3 regions of the Photobacterium damselae subsp. damselae genome follow, and region 3 is predicted to be linked to each of the others. Evidence: predicted binding sites of a transcription regulator. Region 3 holds the regulator's gene; each other region holds the start of a gene.
The links. Region 3 encodes PurR, which represses purine synthesis genes. Its sites were predicted from a motif close to TNANGNAAACGTTTNCNTNA; they were not measured.
Positions count from the first base shown of each region.

Region 1 (7,028 bases), 660 kb from region 3:
GTGCATTAAATGCCGCAATCTCACCCGATGGAGAACGAAGCGGTGATGTTTCAGGAATAAGCACGGCAACAAGTAAAGCAATACCAGCAACCATAGCCCAACCAGCGCGAGAGAATGCCTTCGACTCAAGTTCTGTAAATGAACCCATATCAGGAGCTTCTTCAGCGTCATCATCAATCGCTGTTTTCGCTAAACGAGGTTCGATGATTTTATCTGTAATATACCAACCAATCGCAACAATAACGAATGATGATAGACCAGTGAAAATAATGTTCGCTAGCGGGTTCACGATGTAATCAGGATCCATAATACGAGCGGCTTCTTGCGTAAAACCTGCCAGTAATGGGTCGATACCTGATGGAATAAAGTTTGCAGAGAAACCACCAGAAACACCAGCAAATGCCGCAGCGATACCCGCTAGAGGGTGACGACCTGCCGCATGGAAAATAATACCACCAAGAGGAATAACCAGTACGTAACCAGCATCGGCTGCTGTGTGTGACACAATTGCCACTAAAATCAGCATCGGCGTTAAGAATTTAACTGGTGTTACATTCAGCATCTTCTTAAGGCCTGTATTAATAAAGCCAGATGCTTCAGCCACACCAACACCTAGCATCGCAACTAATACGATACCTAACGGTGCAAAGCCAGTGAAATTCTTCACCATATTTGCAAGGAAACTTGCCATAGACTCGCCAGTCAGTAGGTTTTTAATCTCTACTGATTGCTGAGTCACTGGGTGAACCAGACCAAAGTCAAATTGTGATAGAACTGCGGAAAGAACCCAAACTAGGACCAATCCCCAAAAGAATAGAAGAGCTGGATCTGGAATTTTGTTACCGACACGCTCAATGCCGTTTAGAAACTTATCCATCGCACTTGATGGCGCTTCTGGTGCCTGTTTTACTGCTTGATTACTCATGGGAACTCCATGGCTATAATTGATGTTGTATGGTGCTAGCGTCTGTTTACGACTATTTCTGTCGCTTTTAAGTATTTTCGCCGATGTTATAGCAGTCGTTACAAATGCAACAAACCGTCACCGGATTGTAACCATAATGACAAATAAAAAAGCACGATCGACCTAGCTAATAGCTATTTTGTATAAGGGTATTTTGTAAACAAGTGTAAATGGTAAACATAAATTCCATTTTTTATTAACAACAAAGACACATGTAGCGTGGACAAGCAGATATTTAAGAAATTACAAGAGTGGTGATATTCCCCTAACCTACACAATAGTTGCGGTGTTCAAACATGAAGGGTTTTAGATGATTTTCGTTTGATACTATTTAAGTCTGATACCTATAAGCAAAAGAAAGAACCAAAAAAAAGCCTCTGAGTTTCCCCAAAGGCCTTTGATCTTATTTTTTAACTACGAATTTTTAGAATCTTATTCCCACTCGATGGTTGCAGGTGGCTTACCTGATACATCGTAAACCACACGAGAGATACCATCGACTTCGTTAATAATGCGGTTCGACACCTTACCTAGGAAATCATATGGTAGGTGAGCCCAGTGCGCTGTCATAAAGTCGATAGTTTCAACAGCACGTAGAGAAACAACCCAATCATATTTACGACCATCGCCCATTACACCAACAGAACGAACTGGTAAGAATACGGTAAAGGCTTGTGATACTTTGTTGTAAAGATCTGCATTGTGAAGCTCTTCAATGAAGATAGCATCGGCACGACGCAGTAGATCACAGTACTCTTTCTTCACTTCACCAAGTACACGAACACCTAGACCAGGACCTGGGAATGGGTGGCGGTATAGCATGTTATAAGGCAGACCAAGCTCAAGACCAATCTTGCGAACTTCGTCTTTAAATAGCTCTTTTAGTGGCTCAACCAAGCCCATTTGCATATCGTCAGGCAAACCACCCACGTTATGGTGTGATTTAATAACGTGTGCTTTACCTGTTTTTGATGCTGCAGATTCAATTACATCAGGGTAGATAGTGCCTTGTGCTAACCATTTTGCATTTTGCAGTTTCTTCGACTCTTCATCGAATACTTCAACAAATACACGGCCAATAATTTTACGTTTTGCTTCTGGCTCATCCACACCAGCAAGTGCTTCAAGGAAACGGTTTTCAGCTTTAACGTGAACAATGTTTAGACCAAAATGATCACCGAACATGTCCATAACTTGCTCGCCTTCATTTAGACGAAGCAGGCCGTTATCAACAAATACACAAGTTAACTTATCACCAATTGCACGGTGAACCAGCATTGCAACTACTGATGAATCCACACCACCAGATAGGCCAAGGATCACTTCGTCATCACCCACTTGCTCTTTAATACGAGCGATAGCATCTTCGATGATGTTGGCTGATGTCCATAGCTTTTCACAGCCACATACATTAAGAACGAAGTTTTCAATGATACGCATACCTTGACGAGTGTGCGTAACTTCTGGGTGGAACTGTACGCCGTAAAAACGTTTTTCATCATTAGCCATTGCAGCGTATGGACACGTTGAAGTTTCAGCAACTTTGGTAAAGTCAGCAGGAATTTCAACAACTTTGTCACCGTGACTCATCCATACATCAAGTAATGGAGTGCCATCTTCTGCAATTGCATCTTCAATGTTTTTAAATAGATCTGTTGGTTCTACAATTTTAACCTGAGCATAACCAAATTCACGCTCAGAAGAACCCGCAACTTTACCGCCTAGCTGCTCTGCCATTGTCTGCATGCCGTAACATACACCAAATACTGGCACACCAGCTTCAAACACATACTGAGGAGCACGAGGTGAACCGGCTTCGGTCACACTCTCAGGACCGCCAGATAGAATGATACCGTTTGGATTAAAGTCACGAATATCAGCCTCATCAACGTCCCAGCTCCAAAGCTCACAGTAAACACCGATTTCACGAATACGACGAGCAATCAATTGAGTGTACTGTGAACCAAAATCTAAAATAAGGATGCGTTGATCATGAATATTTGTGGTAGTGGTCATTATCGAGCAGTCTCAGAAATTTATTGAAAATAGGGGGCATCAAAGTGCCCCGATCTTATATAAGCTTTTTAATTAGGCAAACGTTTTCGCTAGCTAGGAATAGTTTGTTACAAATTAACCTAGGCGGTAGTTTGGTGCTTCTTTAGTAATAGTCACATCATGCACATGAGACTCTTTCATACCAGCGCCAGAGATACGAACAAACTCAGCTTTAGTACGAAGGTCTTCAATTGTTGCAGAGCCAGTTAGACCCATGCTTGAACGTAGACCACCCATCTGTTGATGAACGATCTCTTTTAAGTGACCTTTATAAGCAACGCGACCTTCAATACCTTCTGGTACTAACTTGTCAGCAGCGTTATCAGATTGGAAGTAACGGTCAGATGAACCTTTTGACATCGCACCAAGAGAACCCATGCCACGGTATGACTTATAAGCACGACCTTGGTATAGCTCCACTTCACCCGGAGCTTCTTCAGTACCCGCGAACATTGAACCAACCATTACGCAAGAAGCGCCAGCTGCAATCGCTTTACATAGGTCACCAGAGTAACGGATACCACCATCAGCAATAACAGGAATGCCATATTGATCCGCAACTGAAGCCGCTTCAGAAATCGCTGTAATTTGAGGAACACCAACACCAGTTACGATACGAGTTGTACAGATAGAGCCAGGGCCAATACCCACTTTAACCGCACTTACACCCGCTTCAATAAGTGCACGAGCACCTTCAGCAGTTGCAACATTACCGCCAACGATTGGTAGATTAGGGAATTGTTTGTGTGTTTCACGGATGCGTTGTAAAACACCTTCAGAATGACCATGTGAAGAGTCAATAAGTAGCACATCAACGCCAGCTTCAACTAGAGCTTGAACACGCTCTTCATTACCAGCACCAGCACCTACAGCAGCACCAACACGTAGACGGCCACGCTCATCTTTACATGCATTTGGTTTACGTTCTGCTTTCTGGAAATCTTTTGCAGTGATCATGCCTTTAAGACGGAAGCTATCATCAACCAATAGCACTTTTTCAACACGGTGCTTTTGCATGATAGCTTCAACTTCTTCACGAGAAGCGCCTTCTTTCGCTGATGCAAGCTTTTCTTTTGGTGTCATCACTTCCACAACTTTAAGGGAAAGGTCAGTTACAAAGCGTACATCACGACCTGTAATAATACCGATAAGCTCATTGTTATCAGTAACAACAGGGTAACCTGCAAAGCCATTTTCTTCTGTCAGACGTTTTACATCTGCAATGGTGTTATCAGGCTTAACAGTTACAGGTTCAGAAACAACACCTGCTTCGAACTTTTTAACCATGCGAACTTGTGCCGCTTGTTGTTCGATAGACATATTCTTATGGATAAAACCGATGCCACCCTCTTGCGCAAGAGCGATAGCCAAACGACCTTCAGTCACTGTATCCATAGATGCAGACAGCATTGGAATATTCAGAGTGATCTCTTTAGTCAAATGGGTGCGCAGATCGGCAGTGTTCGGTAGGACTGTAGAATGAGCTGGAACCAGCAAAACATCATCAAAAGTCAAAGCTTCTTGTTTGATTCGTAACATTGCAATATCTCACACCAATTAAAGGGTTTTATAAAGAAGATTAAAATATTGCGGACGGATTATACGCACGGTGCAAACGTTTGGCTAGTGTTTTTTTTGAATTTTTAATAAAAAATATTTGACATTTTTCGATTGATACGTAATATATTTCGGTTAAGTTTCAGGTGCTGCGGGCAAAACACTTTGGGTAAGATCTGTCCAATTGATCCCCCTTTTCCTTTGTTGCGCCCAAATTTCGTTCATTGATTGAATTATACTCGTCTTTCATCGCAGCCCTTCCCACTCTTCTTTGGTAAAGGTGTTTTTCATCGTGACAATGTTCGCCCAACCGACCCAAAGCAATAATCGAATTTTCACCGTATCCACTCTAAATGCCCAAGTTCGCGTACTACTCGAAAATGAAATGGGTATTGTTTGGTTAGTCGGTGAGCTCTCTAATTTCTCCATGCCGGTTTCTGGCCACTGGTATTTCACCTTAAAAGATGCTCGTGCTCAGGTGAAATGCGCTATGTTTAAAGGCAATAATCGCCGAGTGCTATTTAAACCCAGCAATGGTACTCAGGTGCTCGTTAAAGCACGTTTATCCCTCTATGAGCCTCGCGGTGACTATCAGCTTATAATCGAAAGCATGCAGCCAGAAGGCGATGGTCGACTCCAGCAACAGTTTGAACAACTTAAAATGTCTTTGGCCGCAGAAGGTCTGTTTGCCCAAAGTATTAAAAAACCGTTGCCAGAGCAACCAAAACGAGTGGGGATCATTACCTCAAAAACAGGTGCTGCATTATTTGATATTCTAAATGTGTTACGCCGACGCGATCCTGGTTTACCGATTGTGATCTATCCAACCATGGTGCAAGGCGAAGGTTCTGCGATTTCGATTGCTCAAGCCATTGGTCGAGCTAACAGCCGCAAAGAGTGTGATGTGCTAATAGTGGGTCGTGGCGGTGGATCTCTTGAAGATCTATGGGCGTTTAATGAAGAAATTGTGGCGCGTACTATTGTTGCCAGTGAAATCCCTATCGTCAGTGCAGTTGGTCATGAAGTTGATGTCACCATTGCCGATTTTGTTGCCGATGTTCGTGCTCCAACGCCATCAGCTGCAGCAGAGCTGATCAGTCGCGATATGACTCATCAAACTCAAGCCATTACACAAAAGAAACAGCAGCTAAATCATGCTATTCGCTATTATATTGCTAAACAGCAACAACAAACTCAGCGATTACAGCACCGATTAGAACGTCAACATCCACAGATGCGACTTAATCAGCAGCAACAACATCTGGATGAGTTAACTGGCCACTTACATCAAGCGATGCAACGAAAGTTAACTCAGGCAGATCAACGTGTAGAACGTATTAATTACAAGTTATCGCTCTATTCACCAAGTCAAACAATCAAACAACTTAGTCATCATTTAGCGCAAAGTGAGCGCCGCCTTACTGATGCTATGGATCGCTCGCAGTTAACAGCTCGTCATCAATTGGCCATGATGGCAGAAAAACTGGAGGCAGTAAGCCCACTGGCGACTATTGCGCGTGGTTATTCTATCACCCAAAAAGAAGATGGCTCGGTTATTAGAAGTTCAGATCAAGTCTCAGCAGGAGATCGATTAGTCACCAAAGTTGCTCAAGGTGAAATTCGTTCAATCGTTGAATAGCTATTGTTAAGTAGTGATTAGCATAAAATTAAATTAACAAAAATAAATGCCGCTCTAGTTTTCTAGTCGCGGCATTTTTTATCTCTGGCATATGGACTTTATTAACCGCCCTACACCTTAAGCATTTTCATCTACTGGGGTGAAGACAAAACTGACCCGTGATTTTGATTTTAACTCATTACAGTGATTACAAAAGTAGCTGGCAGAACCGCAGGCCTGTAGTTTTTCTAGCTCTTTACCACAATCTGGGCATAAGGCATGTTTATTGATCTTCTGCTGGCAAAAATCACAGAAATAACCATTCTCTTTCCAGACTAATTCACTGGTACAGCTTGGGCATAGATTCTCAGACACTCACATATCCTTCTGTCGTCCATCCCGATGTAATTTCAAAATTTAGAATTTAGAGATTACTGGGTATAAAGATAATAGGCTCTCATAATGCTTTGATTTGTATCTGGCTGGCAATCAAAATTATTTTTCAAAATGTACTCTTTTGATCTCTGTCGTGAAGATCGCTGCAAACCAGAACAAAAGAAAACAATAGCCTTTATGGATAAGAATCAGAGAACCAAGGATCTTTTATAACAAAGCAGATCTTAGACAAAAAGAGTCTTGATCAGCGATCTCATATCAAAAGAACATTTATCAATACACTTCCCGAAAGCATAAGTTACATATTCTGTTTTTGGATTTTAAACGATATTTTATTCTTAAATATTACATGTAAAACCAAGGATCCAATATATATAAAATTGGATCGGTTATAAAATCCAATAAAAAAGCCGAAACAAGTCACTCTGAGCTATTTCG
Region 1 covers NZ_CP146970.1:833,364-840,391, reverse strand. Annotated here, with positions in the region: gene WAX86_RS03735 (AbgT family transporter) at 1-925, opposite strand, end outside; gene guaA (glutamine-hydrolyzing GMP synthase) at 1,397-2,980, opposite strand; gene guaB (IMP dehydrogenase) at 3,095-4,558, opposite strand; gene xseA (exodeoxyribonuclease VII large subunit) at 4,875-6,215, shown strand; gene WAX86_RS03715 (zinc ribbon domain-containing protein) at 6,333-6,569, opposite strand.
Region 1: a site for PurR is predicted at 4,627-4,646, ahead of guaB (IMP dehydrogenase). Genes of this name have one in related genera too.

Region 2 (7,028 bases), 190 kb from region 3:
GTAGATCACAGGTTAATTGAGTACCAATACCAAAGCTAACATTAATACGATCTGCAAAATGCTTATAGATATTGAGTGCTTTATCCAGAGTTAGGCTATCTGAGAAAACAAGTGATTTTGTCTTTGGATCAATGCCTAAGTCTTGATAATGAGCGATCGCTTTTTCGCCCCAGGAGATAGGGTCGCCACTATCATGACGTAAACCATCAAAACGCTCTGAAAGACGAAGATCAAAATCTCGTAAAAAAGCGTCCATATTGATGCAGTCAGTTAAGGCAATACCTAATGAATCCGGGTATTCTTGTAACCAGCGATTTAATGCAAGTTGTTGTGAGTCTGCAAGTTCACCAGACAGTTGCTGATGTCCTTGGAACCACTCATGAGCCTGAGTACCAACAGGAGTTAACCCGCGAGTGAAAGCTAAGTAGTAGTTGGACGTACCCTTAAACTCAGGCATATTTTTCGCTAAGTAATCGACAACCTGATGGTGAACAGCTTTAGAGAAACGGCGTCGAGAACCAAAATCCACCAGCGCAAACTGGCTTAAATCGATATTATTTTGCTGCGCATTTTGGTAAAAGCGCTCAATTTTAGTTTCTAGTTGAGCGATTGCATCAGCAGCCGATGCATTAGGATAACGGTGAGAGCAACGAACTTCGCAAATGATTGCTAGAAGTGGGACTTCCCAAAGAATTACGTCGAGCCATTTACCCGTGATTTTGATGGATAATTGATCGCCTGAATCGTCAACGAAAACATTTGCCGCGTTAAGCTTGAAATCTTTCAAGTAAGCAAGGTAGTCTGCTTGGAAAAATGATAATGTTGATAAATAGGCCAGTTCATCGTCAGTAAATGAAAGCTCTGAGATCTTCTCAATCTCAGCTTTGATTTGTTGACAATACGGACGTAAGTCTTCCTTGCTGCGGCAATGGAACTCCGCAACCGCTTCGACGTTCGGGTATTGATGAAAAATTGCTTGTTGCATATGCAGTTTATACGCATCTGTATCAAGCAGGGATTCGATGACCCCATTGTGACCTGTATGATTCATATCTAATGTTGTAGTTTGTCGCAATCCGGTAATTCTACATTACTTTGAGTTTGTTTTGGCTAAAAACCAGCAAACTTTCATTAAATTTTAGGGCAGTAACGATACGCTTAAACGGAGAAAACAACAAGCCAGTAAAGGGAGTTTATTTTTACCGTACAGTAAAAAATAATTGTTGCAATTCTCAGTTTAGTTGATATTAATTCTTATTCATCAATGGTTATACAGTAAAATATCTAAAACGTATACCTTGATTAAGAAATCATTACTGCTCGATGTTTAGGCAAAAAAGGAAAAATACGCATGTCTGATATAACAAACACTAACCAGCCGACTGCCAAATACCGCGCCGACTATACTGCTCCTGATTATACCATCAGTGATATCGATCTGACGTTTGATTTATACGATACTCAAACAAAAGTACTGGCTGTTAGTCAGGTTAAGCGTTTAACCGATGATAGCTCCGCTGTTTTAGCTCTAGATGGTGATGGGCTTAAACTTATCCGTGTGAGCGTTGATGGCCAGCCATGGACTGCTTATCAGGAAACCGAGAGTCAACTCATTCTTTCTAATCTTCCTGAGAGTTTCGAGCTTACTATTGAAACTGAAATTAACCCAGAAGCGAACACATTACTTGAAGGTTTGTACAAATCGGGTGGTGCGTATTGTACCCAGTGCGAGGCTGAAGGATTCCGTCGCATTACTTTTTATTTAGATCGCCCCGATGTACTGGCTCGCTTTACCACAAAAGTAATCGCCGATAACGAATACCCATTTTTATTAAGTAATGGTAACCGTATTGCTGAAGGGCAACTAGATAACGGTCGCCACTGGGTACAATGGCAAGATCCATTCCCTAAACCATCATACTTATTTGCTTTAGTTGCTGGTGATTTTGATGTATTGAAAGATCACTTTATCACTATGAGCGGTCGTAAGGTTGAGCTTGAGATCTTTGTTGATAAAGGTAACTTAGATCGCGCTACTTATGCGATGACGTCACTGCAAAATGCCATGAAGTGGGATGAAGAGCGTTTTGGTTTAGAGTACGATCTTGATATCTATATGGTTGTTGCCGTTGATTTCTTCAACATGGGAGCAATGGAAAACAAAGGTCTTAATGTTTTCAACTCCAAGTTTGTATTAGCGAATCCAAAAACCGCCACAGATACTGACTACCAAGGCATTGAATCCGTTATTGGTCATGAATACTTCCATAACTGGACTGGTAACCGCGTGACTTGTCGCGATTGGTTCCAACTAAGCTTAAAAGAAGGATTAACTGTATTCCGAGATCAAGAATTCTCTTCAGATCTTGGCTCTCGTCCTGTTAACCGTATTGCAAATGTCCGTATTATTCGTGGTCCTCAGTTTGCAGAAGATCGCGGCCCTATGTCTCATCCAATTCGTCCGGAAAAAGTGATTGAGATGAATAACTTCTATACTTTAACTGTGTATGAGAAGGGCAGCGAAGTGATCCGAATGATGCACACGTTACTGGGAGAAGAGAAGTTCCAAGCGGGTATGAAATTGTACTTTGAGCGTCATGATGGCACGGCTGCTACCTGTGATGATTTCGTTCAAGCAATGGAAGATGCTTCAAAGATTGATTTATCTCGCTTCCGTCGTTGGTATAGCCAATCAGGAACTCCTGTTGTAACTGTTACAACTGAATATGAGCAGGATAAGGCGCGTTACGCGGTCACGATTAAGCAAGAAACTGCAGCGACACCAAATCAAGAAGAGAAACTACCACTTCATATTCCGTTTGATATCGAGTTGTATAACCAGGATGGTGAACCTTATGAGTTACGCTGTAACGGTGAGTCGATTCATCATGTATTGGACGTGACAGAAGCAGAACAAACGTTTGTTTTTGAATGGATCACGACACAACCCGTTATCTCTATGCTAAGAGAGTTCTCTGCTCCTGTCGTACTACAATATGATTATAGCGATGATGAGCTGATCTTCTTAATGACCCATGCTCGTAATGAGTTCGCTCGTTGGGATGCAGGTCAAATGCTATTGGCTAAATACATTCGTCACAACGTAACTCGTGTTCAGCAAGGCAATAATGTAGAGCTTTCTGAAGCTGTGGTTGATGCATTCCGTGGCGTTTTATTGTCAACTGAATTAGATCCCGCTTTTATTGCTGAGATGCTAACACTGCCAAGTGAAAATGAAATAGCAGGTTGGTACCAATGTGTAGATGTGGATTCGATTCATCATGTTGTTGGCGAACTGACGAAGATACTGGCAAATGCAATGAGCGATGAATTTAGTGCTATTTATCATTCATTAACACAAAAGCAATATAGCCTAGATCATCAAGCAATGGCTCAACGCGCACTCCGTAACCAATGCCTCTCTTATCTTGCATTAACTGAGCAGGGTAACGCATTAGTTGATGCTCAATATCAAGCTGCGGCTAATATGACTGACACTATGGCTGCAATGAATGCGGCGAATAATGCTCAGTTAGCGTGTCGTGAAGCACAAATGACAGATTTTAGTGATAAATGGACTCACGATGGCTTAGTGATGGACAAGTGGTTCATGCTACAAGGTAAAAATCCAGCAGATAATGCCTTGCAAGTTGTTCGTGAAACCATGAATCATCCTGCATTTTCACTGAAAAACCCTAACCGTACCCGTAGCTTAGTGGTGAGCTTTACTGCAAACAATCCAGTTCATTTCCATGCAAAAGATGGCTCCGGTTATCTATTCTTGACTGAAATTCTAACGCATTTGAACACCAGTAATCCTCAAGTTGCTGCTCGTTTAATTGAACCGTTCTTAAAATATCGTCAGTACGATGCAGAACGTCAGCAATTGATGCGTGACGAACTGGAGAAGCTAGCTAACCTTGATAATTTAGCGAAAGATCTTTTCGAGAAAATTCATAAAGCTCTTGAGCTATAAGCCGATATATCACTAGTGAGCACAAAGCCTAAGGAGTTGGACTTCTTAGGCTTTTTTCGATTGGACTTTAACCATTTACAAATAGAACAAGTATGCGATTTTTTACGTTTTCTCTTAACATTCCGTATCAAGTTTTTTTGCAGCATTATTCGGGGAGTGCAAGTCAACTAATGGTTTATACCGATTGTGGACTTAAGGTTCAGTTTCCTGCTGTTCGATTTCGAAGCTTCGTTACACAGGCTGGTTTAGTAGGGCGATTTAAGGTTTTTGTAACGGCAGACAATCGCTTTGATCGAATTGAACGGCTAACAAACTAAATATGGTTAATTTTCCCACAAAACAAACCCTGTTTACGTAATCGTTTGCATTTTATTGATTTTTTACTCTACTGTAATTGATTGTTTTTATTGGCTGTTTGTCATAACTGTCTGTTTTAACGTAATTTGTATCAAAATAAATGATTGCCGTATGGAGGTTTTCAGGCAATAATGCCATCCCGTTTATACGGGGCTTTTATAAAAGGAGGTATCATGTTTTACCGCCTCGCACGATCTGCAATTTTTCAACTTGATCCAGAAAAAGCGCATGATCTCGCAATGCAAAACTTCTCTCGCTTTACCGGCACTCCTCTAGATTTATTCTATCGTCAATCTATTCCAGATCATCCTGTTGAAGTAATGGGATTAACGTTCAAAAATCCTGTTGGCCTTGCGGCTGGCCTTGATAAAAATGGCGAATGTATTGATGCATTTGGTGCTATGGGTTTTGGCTTTGTTGAAGTTGGTACGGTAACACCACGACCTCAACCAGGTAATGATAAGCCTCGTCTATTTCGTTTAATTCCTGCTGAAGGCATTATCAACCGCTTTGGTTTTAATAACCTAGGGGTAGATAATTTAGTTGAGAATGTTAAAAAAGCGAACTACGACGGTATCATCGGCATTAACATTGGTAAGAACAAAGATACTCCTGTAGAGAATGGGGCAGAGGATTACCTCATCTGTATGGATAAGGTTTACCCATATGCAGGATATATTGCTATCAATATTTCTTCACCAAACACACCAGGACTTAGAACATTACAGTATGGTGAGATGTTAGATGATCTGTTATCTCAGCTAAAAGCGAAACAAGCTGAACTGGCAGAGCTACATGGGAAATATATCCCACTAGCACTTAAGATCGCACCAGATCTTGACGATCATGAGATTGAACAAATTTGTGACTCATTACTTCGTAATAAAATTGATGGTGTGATTGGTACTAATACCACATTAGACCGTACCTTAGTTGAAGGCATGAAGCACTGTGATGAGATGGGTGGCTTAAGTGGTCGTCCTCTTCAGAACAAAAGTACCGCTGTTATTGCTAAAATGGCGGAATGCTTAAAAGGTGAGATTCCAATTATTGGCGTTGGTGGTATTGATTCTGCAATTTCTGCTCGTGAAAAGATGCAAGCAGGTGCAAGTTTGGTTCAGATTTACACCGGCTTTATCTATCACGGTCCTAAATTGGTTAAAGATATCGTTATGGGCTTGAAGTAATACAAATTTGTGTGATGAAGCTAAAAAATTAGTGTAATTTTCTGCGAAATTTGTCAAAATTACGGCGCATAAAGAGTAAGAAGGGGATATTGTTTCCCCTTTTTTTTCGCCTGAACCTTATTAAAATAACTAGCAGTGTTTATTTATGTGATCAGTGATGTTGCATAAGACCAAAGTTGGAGCGTAACCGTGTTAAAACCAAATGACTCATGGATGTGGTATTTTGACCAACAAGAAGATGCATTAATGCTTGATCTCGGTGATGAGATGGTCTTTCGCGTAGCAACTCCAAAGAAGTTCTTTACTCCTGAAGCTTATAATACGCAAACTTTCACAGTTGATGATGCGGACGTGTATCAATGCTTCAAAGAATCCATTACACACCTAGATATCTCTCTTCCTCGCAAGGCTGAACTTGGACTTAATGCCGTTGCGGTTGCCCGTTTCCATAAACCGATTATGCCAAAGAGTTGGTTTTTTGCTTCATCTGGCGTTGATTATCAACCAGAGCTTGGAGAACTGATTACGCTACAAACTGAGTTTGGTGAAGCTCAATTTCTTGTTATCGAAACAGGGGATTGCGCATCGTTGTGTATGCAAGCGACTATAGAACCACTTACACTGAATTCAAGCAAAGAGATGACTTTCTGCGAAGTGATTAAAGTCATGAACGATCGCATAATTCCATTTTCTGCTGAACAAGAAGACTACTTAGCGTTAGTGGGTTAGGTGTTTTTATTATCCTTTCATCATCTGCTGTAAATAGGGCATTTTATTGTCTGCTTATCTTTCCCAAATACGCCTATTTTGAGTAGTTCCCCGTAATTGTTAATCCCTTTATCTCTGCAAAACAGCACTTCTTTTATATCCCGTAGCTATCACTCCAGATTGATATCACGTGGCGCTAATGCTTATCTCATTTCCTAATTACAGCATCTAATATCTAATCCTATTTTTCGCGCGCTGCAACTCAAAAATCGTTATCAAATTTTCTTAATGTCAAAATAATTCGGCTGTTTTGTATGTGATTTAGGTCGAATTATTGATGTTTAAAAAAATATTTTGTCATCCTCTTTATTGGAATAATCAGTGATTTTACTGCTGATAGTGAGCAAAAATTCCTCAATTAATTATCTTGTGTAATAAAAGAACAAAGATGAAAGTGGCTTGTTTGAGCGTCTGCTAGCTTAATGCTTATAGGGTATTGGCTGGATAAGGTTGTCGAGATGATTGATGACTTGTTAAATATTACTGTTATTTATCATTGTGTTATGGTGTTTGTTTTTATGTGTAAACAATGAGGTTTTGGCAGATTTTAATGGATGGCAAAGAGTTTGATAAAGGTGTTATTGCTAGTTTTGGTGGGACTGTTTCCGCTGGTGGATAAAGAGCCTTGTGCATGGAATATCAAATTCAGTTCTGGGAAATGCGTTGTGATTGATGAAAATTTATTAAGTTAGTAATTTTTCTAATTCTTTATACGAGGTATTTGGTGTTAAATCAGGTAT
Region 2 covers NZ_CP146970.1:1,686,489-1,693,516, reverse strand. Annotated here, with positions in the region: gene pncB (nicotinate phosphoribosyltransferase) at 1-1,051, opposite strand, end outside; gene pepN (aminopeptidase N) at 1,352-3,976, shown strand; gene WAX86_RS07715 (DUF2835 family protein) at 4,069-4,293, shown strand; gene pyrD (quinone-dependent dihydroorotate dehydrogenase) at 4,507-5,520, shown strand; gene WAX86_RS07705 (cell division protein ZapC) at 5,710-6,249, shown strand.
Region 2: a site for PurR is predicted at 4,327-4,346, ahead of pyrD (quinone-dependent dihydroorotate dehydrogenase). Genes of this name have one in related genera too.

Region 3 (7,028 bases):
AGCTAATTCACACCCAATTGGTCCACCGCCTAATACCAAAAGTTTTTGTGGCTGTTCTTGCAGCGACCATACGGTATCAGAGGTCAAATAGTTTACTGATTGTAAGCCCGGAATATTAGGAACTAATGGACGAGCACCTGTAGCAATAACAATATTTTTTGTGGTAATGATTTTACCATTGACTTCAACTTCCCAAGGAGAACGAATGGATGCTTCACCCGTAATACAATTAACGCCAAGAGAACGATATCGCTCGATAGAGTCATGTGGCTCAATCTTACTGATAACATTTTGTACTCGCGTCATAACCTGTTTAAAATCAACGGTGATAGGACCAGTTGAAACCCCAAACTCAGCGGCACGTTGGATTTCGGCCATATTGTGAGCAGCGCGAATCAGTGCTTTTGAAGGGACACAACCCGTATTAAGACAATCGCCACCCATTTTATGCTTTTCAATCAGAGTAACTTCTGCCTTTACTGCCGCAGCAATATAAGCACTCACCAAACCACCGGAACCAGCACCAATTACTACCATATTTTGGTCAAACGAAGCCGGTTTTTGCCATTTTTGATAGATCTTACGCGCTTGAATTTGATTCATCACCGCTTTTGCTATGAGAGGGAATAGACCCAGCAACGCCAGTGAAATCAGTACTGGCAAAGAGATAATCCCAGAAAGAGTGTTAATTTCTCCGAGCTGTGTTCCTGCGTTAACATAAACAGCCGTTCCGGGTAGCATGCCCAATTGACTAACAAAGAAAAACTGTTTAGCCCTTATTGGTGTTAGTCCCATCAATAAGTTGATTAGGAAAAAAGGAAACACTGGAATTAAGCGAAGGCTGAGTAAGTAAAAGCTACCTTGCTTTTTGATTCCCTCATTGATTGCCGATAAGCGTGAACCAAATTTAGTTTGTACCCAATCGCGTAAAATAAAGCGACTGAATAAGAACGCAAGGGTTGCTCCAATAGTACTGGCAAAGGAAACCAGTATTAGGCTCCACCAAAATCCAAATAAAGCCGCCCCAAGCAGAGTCATGATCGCCGCTCCTGGCAGAGAGAGGGCCGTGACTGCAACATAAGCAAAGAAGAAAACCATACTTGCCCAAACAGGATGTGTATGTATCGTATCTTGAAGTGCTAATTGCTGTGCTTTTGCTTGCTCTAGCGTGAAGTACTGGCTTAAATCAAAATATAGCCATACTCCGATCACAGCAGCGACTATTCCAAATAAAAAGAGTTTTCTTTTGTCCATAAACAGACCTCAATTAAACGTTTAAATATCGCTATTATCCTGACTCTTTTTTTGCTCTGCTTTTGGTTGAATTGGTAACGAGCAAAAACCTTGAGCAGGAACATCAAGTGCTGTATTGAACTTGGCAGATAAATTCTGAAACGCAATAAGAGCCGTTAACTCTACAAGCGAATCTTCATTAAACCATTGACTTAATGTTGCGATCATATCTTCTGTCACTTTCGAACCCGTAATGGTCATGGCTTCGGTGTATTCGAGAACAGCACGTTCCTGATCCGAAAATAGTTCACTCTCTTGCCAATGTGCAAGTTGTTTGATTTTATCAACAGAATTACAGCGTTCAGCAAGCTTCATTCCATTAGCATCAACACAAAAGGCACAATCATTTAGCTGTGATACACGAACACAGACTAATGAACGTAAGACAGGAGATAGTGGGGATTTCGAGCGGTCTAAGTATCCAAAAAATCCTGCAACAAGCCAAAATAGTGTTGGCTTACGTCCCCATAACTTGGCTGGATTTAAAACGCTACCATAGTGTCGTTCTTGTAACCAAAGTAATGGGCGGATAAAGATGGAATATTTTTTCTTAGCTTGAATGCGCACGGACAACCCTTACTGTCAAAGTGTACTGAATTAGCAACAAAGACCGAGGGTAGCGCGTTTTTATTTCAGCAAAAGCAAAAAATCTTTAAAAATCGATTAGTTGATGGAAAATTCTACAACTTTAGAGGTTTCTTGCTGCACGGTACGATTATCAGGAAGATCGTTGATGAGGATATAACCACTCAAAAAAACCGGAAGAACCGCAACCAATAGGCTTTTCCCTATGTGGTAATTACGATACCAATGTTTGCGAGCCTTAAAAAATAGGATCAAACCCCAAACAAGAAGAAAGATATTTAAAAAACCCATCACGACAATGGTATCAGAGAGTGATTGTAATGAGGCTATATTTTGCTTTACTGCAATGAGAACGGCAAAAATAGGTAGAAAAGAGAGAACGATACTAATTTGAAGTAGTCTTGGCCATTTACAAAACTTGTCTTTAAAAATATTTGTAGTTTGTCCTGGAAATGGGTTGGAACAACTCATAATCGCCTCATACAACATTAGCATCTCTAAGTATTTAATTATTTGAGTGCCCGTATTCCTATATAAGCCTCAAACTATAACTATATTATCGGAAAAATGAGTGAAGGGTAGTTTTGATGTAAGGTGGGTGTAAACTTTGTGACTTTGTTCAATAAACTTTAGTTGTATTTATTTTTTGTATGTCTGTATATGATTATTTTTTAAAAACTGTGTTTTATATTTAATGGGTGGTTTTAACCTAGATATATAAGATTATTAATATATTAATCAGTTGTTATGTAACTTGTTTGATAAAAAAAGAGGCTGATAATAGCCTCTCTACTTAAGTGTTAATTTAGCCAACGTATTGTGAGTATTGTTTTTAATTTAATGACGAAAGTAGCTCATGGCGACGCTGTTCAGTAATTACTGACCAATGCTGACCACTGATAGCTCCTTCAAGTGCCCACAATAGTTCAAGATTTAAAGAGTCTCCTTGAGATGACTGTAGTGCTTTAAATGCATCAAGAGCACCAACAGCAAATAATTGCTCAACGGTTTCAATTCCTGCTTTTTTTAACATGCGTTCATTGGTTAAGCGTAGATTAGGTAGATCTTTAATTCGATTAGGTGTTGCTTTTGATTTGGATTCCTTATCCTTTTCTGCCGCTTGGAGAGAGAGTTCACCTTGCTTGATTAAGCATTGAGTATCATCCCACCAATAGTCAGGAATGGCATAATGTTTTGTGACAACTGGAAATCCTTTTTTGTAATATATATAGGGTTTTAGTCCCAGTGCTTTAAATTCCCCTTCATTATGGCAATTGGCCCGTAGATGTAGCGTATTGTTTACTACCAGAGCAAACATAGTATCACCCGCGAATATACCAAAACCTCCAAACATAGAGCGTGATTTGATACGCCCAAAACATTCAAATAATTTTAACGTGTTTTTTAATACTGGTTTGTCCATGCTTCTTCTCGGTGAAAATAATCATGAGTCACCTAACATCAGAGCGGGGATTTAGATTATCAGAATAACTAAATATTCTGTCAGAAACCCTAAGATTCATGACATTGATATTTTGATTATCGGCAACCCCGCTACCATGAGTTTATGTATATAAACTTTTAGGCCGGAAGCTTTGCGTCCTATCTCTTTCAAGATAGTTTGCCCTGTTCGTAACTGATAAAGGTTAACGTAGATAGCTTAATATTTTTTATATGAAGTTGCAAAATTTGTGATGTTGATTCAGTTAATAATTTAAAATGAGTAATATAGATGCATAAGAAATGTTTAATTATCAGCCAAAAAAGCGCTTTAAGAATAAAGTGTTACGAACATATCCTATTATTAACCTTTTTTTAAATCGTAATTTGGTTAAGGTAAAATGAATACAGAATAAATTTTAATTCATTAAACTGATTAGACCTGTTTAGTCTTTCTTTTTATATAAAAAAAGCCAATATTGAATATTGGCTTCATATTTGGAATAGATTCCCAATTAATTAAGATTCTTTACCGACTTACGAATAACGAGCTCAGGCGCCATTTCAAAAGTTTGACGCTCATGATTCTTATCTTTGACGCGATCCATTAAAATTTCAACAGCCGTTTTACCTAAACGACGTTTTGGCTGATGGATTGTTGTCAATGGCGGTGAAAAATATGGCGCTAAATCGATATTGTCATAGCCAATAATTGAAATATCATCAGGAACTCGTAATCCTGCTTGTTCAAATGTGCTGATCATCGCCATAGCCATAATGTCATTAAAACAGAAAATAGCCGTTGGACGTTCAGTCATCGCGATAAAGTCTTGCGCCGCTTTTACTGCCGTATCACACTCAAAATCACCTTCAAGAATCCAATCTTCATTTACAGATAGATTGCTTTCTGCCATCGCTTTACGGAAGCCTTTAAGACGCTCGCGACAGGTTGACTTGTCTTCATGACCAGACAAACAACCAATTTTGGTATGGCCATTTTCAATAAAGTGTTTAGTTGCAATATAGCCGCCATGCTCTGCATTATCTTGGATTTTATCTGTATGTGGTGACTCTGGGCCCCAATCCATGATAACCATAGGCAGATCTTTTTTGCGTTCTAGCAACTCAAGCAGTTTCTCATCCAGATCGGAACACATAACAAGCAGACCATCGACACGCTTTTCTGCTAGCATGCGAAGGTAATCTTGTTGTTTCGATAGGTTACCTTCTGTATTACACAGAATAAGCGTATAACCTTCTTTATAACAGTACTCTTCAACACCGTGAACAACTTCAGCAAAGAATGGGTTGGTTGATTTAGTTACCAACATACCGATTGTACGGGTTGTATTGCATTTTAAACTGCGAGCAACAGCACTTGGAGCGTAATTAAGCTCATCAACCGCTGCCATAACTTTCTTTTGTGTTGCTTCTGCGACAAAGCGCGTTTTATTGATCACGTGAGAGACTGTCGTCGTTGAAACACCAGCCATACGTGCAACATCTTTAATCGTTGCCATAGTTATTCTTCTAATAATGGGGGTCTAGAGTCAGACCGCAATTCTTTCGATATCAAATTGGTTAGCCAGCTCTACGTTGAGTCTCTCTGGCTATTCAGTTTGTTATCACCACACAGTTAATCTTGCTTTTAATCTCTAATAATTAGCTAAAGTTTAGATGATTAAGCAAGTAATCGGGTTTGTATTGTGAAACCCGCTAAAAGCTAAAAAGCCGCACCATAAAGAGCGGCTTTTTGATAACAAGTGCTATAAGTGAATATTATACGATTCTATTACATTGTGTAATCGCTTGCGATCACATTTTACCTAGAGTCTGCGCGAGTGCAATGTTTCTGTGCTTGAAGCGGAAAATACTTGATAGGCATCAATAAATTTGAATGTAATTAAACGTAAATATTCATTGGTTTTATCGATTAATGGCACAATTTCTGCTCATAACAGAGACATTAAGCCAAAATAACCGGGTAGTTATGTTCTGGATGAGCGATAACTTGAACTGGCCAGCCGTAAACATTTTCGACTGCGGTTGGGGTTAGTACTTGCCATGGCGTACCATCAGCTTGAATTTTGCCTTGGTTCAAAATGATCAAACGATCCGCGTATTGAGCGGCTAAGTTCAGATCATGAATAACAATGATAACGGCAGCACCCTGTTGTGAAAGCGCTTGTGCAATCTCTAAAGTATGATGTTGATGAGCAAGATCAAGAGCAGATGTGGGTTCATCAAGCATTAAAATACATTGTTCGCCAGAGTGCGATAACTGGGTTAATACTCTGGCAAAATGAACGCGCTGTTTTTCCCCGCCAGATAGCGTTGGATAAAGCCTGTTTGCGAGATGATCCACACCAACTTTAACCATATTCTTAGCCGCTAGTTGTTGCGCTTGATGATTTGATATTGCTAAAGGCATCGCACCAAGCTCTGCAACTTCATGAGCAAGAAATGAGAACGATAGGGTACTGTGCTGCGGCAATATACCCATGTGTTTTGCCAATAATTCAGATGGCCAATGATCTTTGGGTCTTGAAAAGATCTCAATCGATCCTGAATTTGGCGTTATTTCACCGTTTAATACCTTCAGTAGACTACTTTTACCGGCACCATTTGGACCTAACAGCGCGGTTATTTGCCCAGACCTTATTTCTAAATCAACATTATCTAGTAAGGTCTTTCTGCCCAGCTGCAAATGAAGGTTAGAAGCTTTTAGTGCTATTGCGTGATGAGAGGATAGTGTGCTGCTCATGCCATACGTCCTTTTTGCTGGATCAATAACATAATAAAGAAGGGAGCACCGATGATGGCAGTGATAATACCAACTGGTAACTCTTGAGGAGCAAAAGCGGTACGAGCAATCATATCTGCAAGTAACAAAATGAAGGCGCCTAATAGGGCTGATACCGGAATTAAGTTTTTATGGTTTGGTCCAATTAGCATTCGTCCCAGATGAGGAATAATAAGGCCAATAAACCCTATCGGACCTGTTAGTGACACGGTAACGCCAACACCTGCGGCACAAGTAATGATTAACTGTTTTTTAAGGCGTTGGACATTTACGCCCATATGCTTGGCTTCTGATTCGCCCAATAAAAAAGCATTGAGTGCATTGGCTTTACGATAGAAAAAGAAAAACAGTGCAACAAAAGATACGGTTGCTAGAGCGATCCCTGACCACGTTGCGCCAGCTAATGAACCCATTGACCATAAAGAGAAATCACGAAGCGCTTGATCGTCGGCAACATAATTAAGTAAGCCTAAGCCCGCGCCTGATATTGCTGAGATTGCCACCCCCGCTAACAGCATCACAGTCACCGATGTTCCATTAGTTCCAGTACCTAAACGATAAACAAAGAAAGTACTGATAACACCGCCAATAAAGGCAAACAGAGGGATTGCGCCTAAGTTTAAAATGGTGGGAAATTGCGCTGCAATAGGTGCAAATACAATGATCGCTAACGCAGCCCCAAGCCCTGCACCACCTGTTACCCCAATGATGGCGGGATCAGCAAGTGGATTACGAAATAGCCCCTGCATTACCGCACCACAAATGGCGAGAATTGCTCCAATCATAATACAGAGCAGAGTTCTCGGTAGACGAATCTGATTGATAACTAAGCTGATATGATTTGGCAGTTCGGTATGCCAAGGCAGTAAGGCTTTAATGCTATCACTATAGCTAATAGACATTGGGC
Region 3 covers NZ_CP146970.1:1,491,949-1,498,976, forward strand. Annotated here, with positions in the region: gene lpdA (dihydrolipoyl dehydrogenase) at 1-1,254, opposite strand, end outside; gene WAX86_RS06800 (carboxymuconolactone decarboxylase family protein) at 1,276-1,860, opposite strand; gene WAX86_RS06805 (hypothetical protein) at 1,957-2,349, opposite strand; gene WAX86_RS06810 (TfoX/Sxy family DNA transformation protein) at 2,711-3,301, opposite strand; cyclic di-GMP riboswitch class I at 3,420-3,514, opposite strand; gene purR (HTH-type transcriptional repressor PurR) at 3,834-4,838, opposite strand; gene WAX86_RS06820 (heme ABC transporter ATP-binding protein) at 5,285-6,082, opposite strand; gene WAX86_RS06825 (iron ABC transporter permease) at 6,079-7,028, opposite strand, start outside.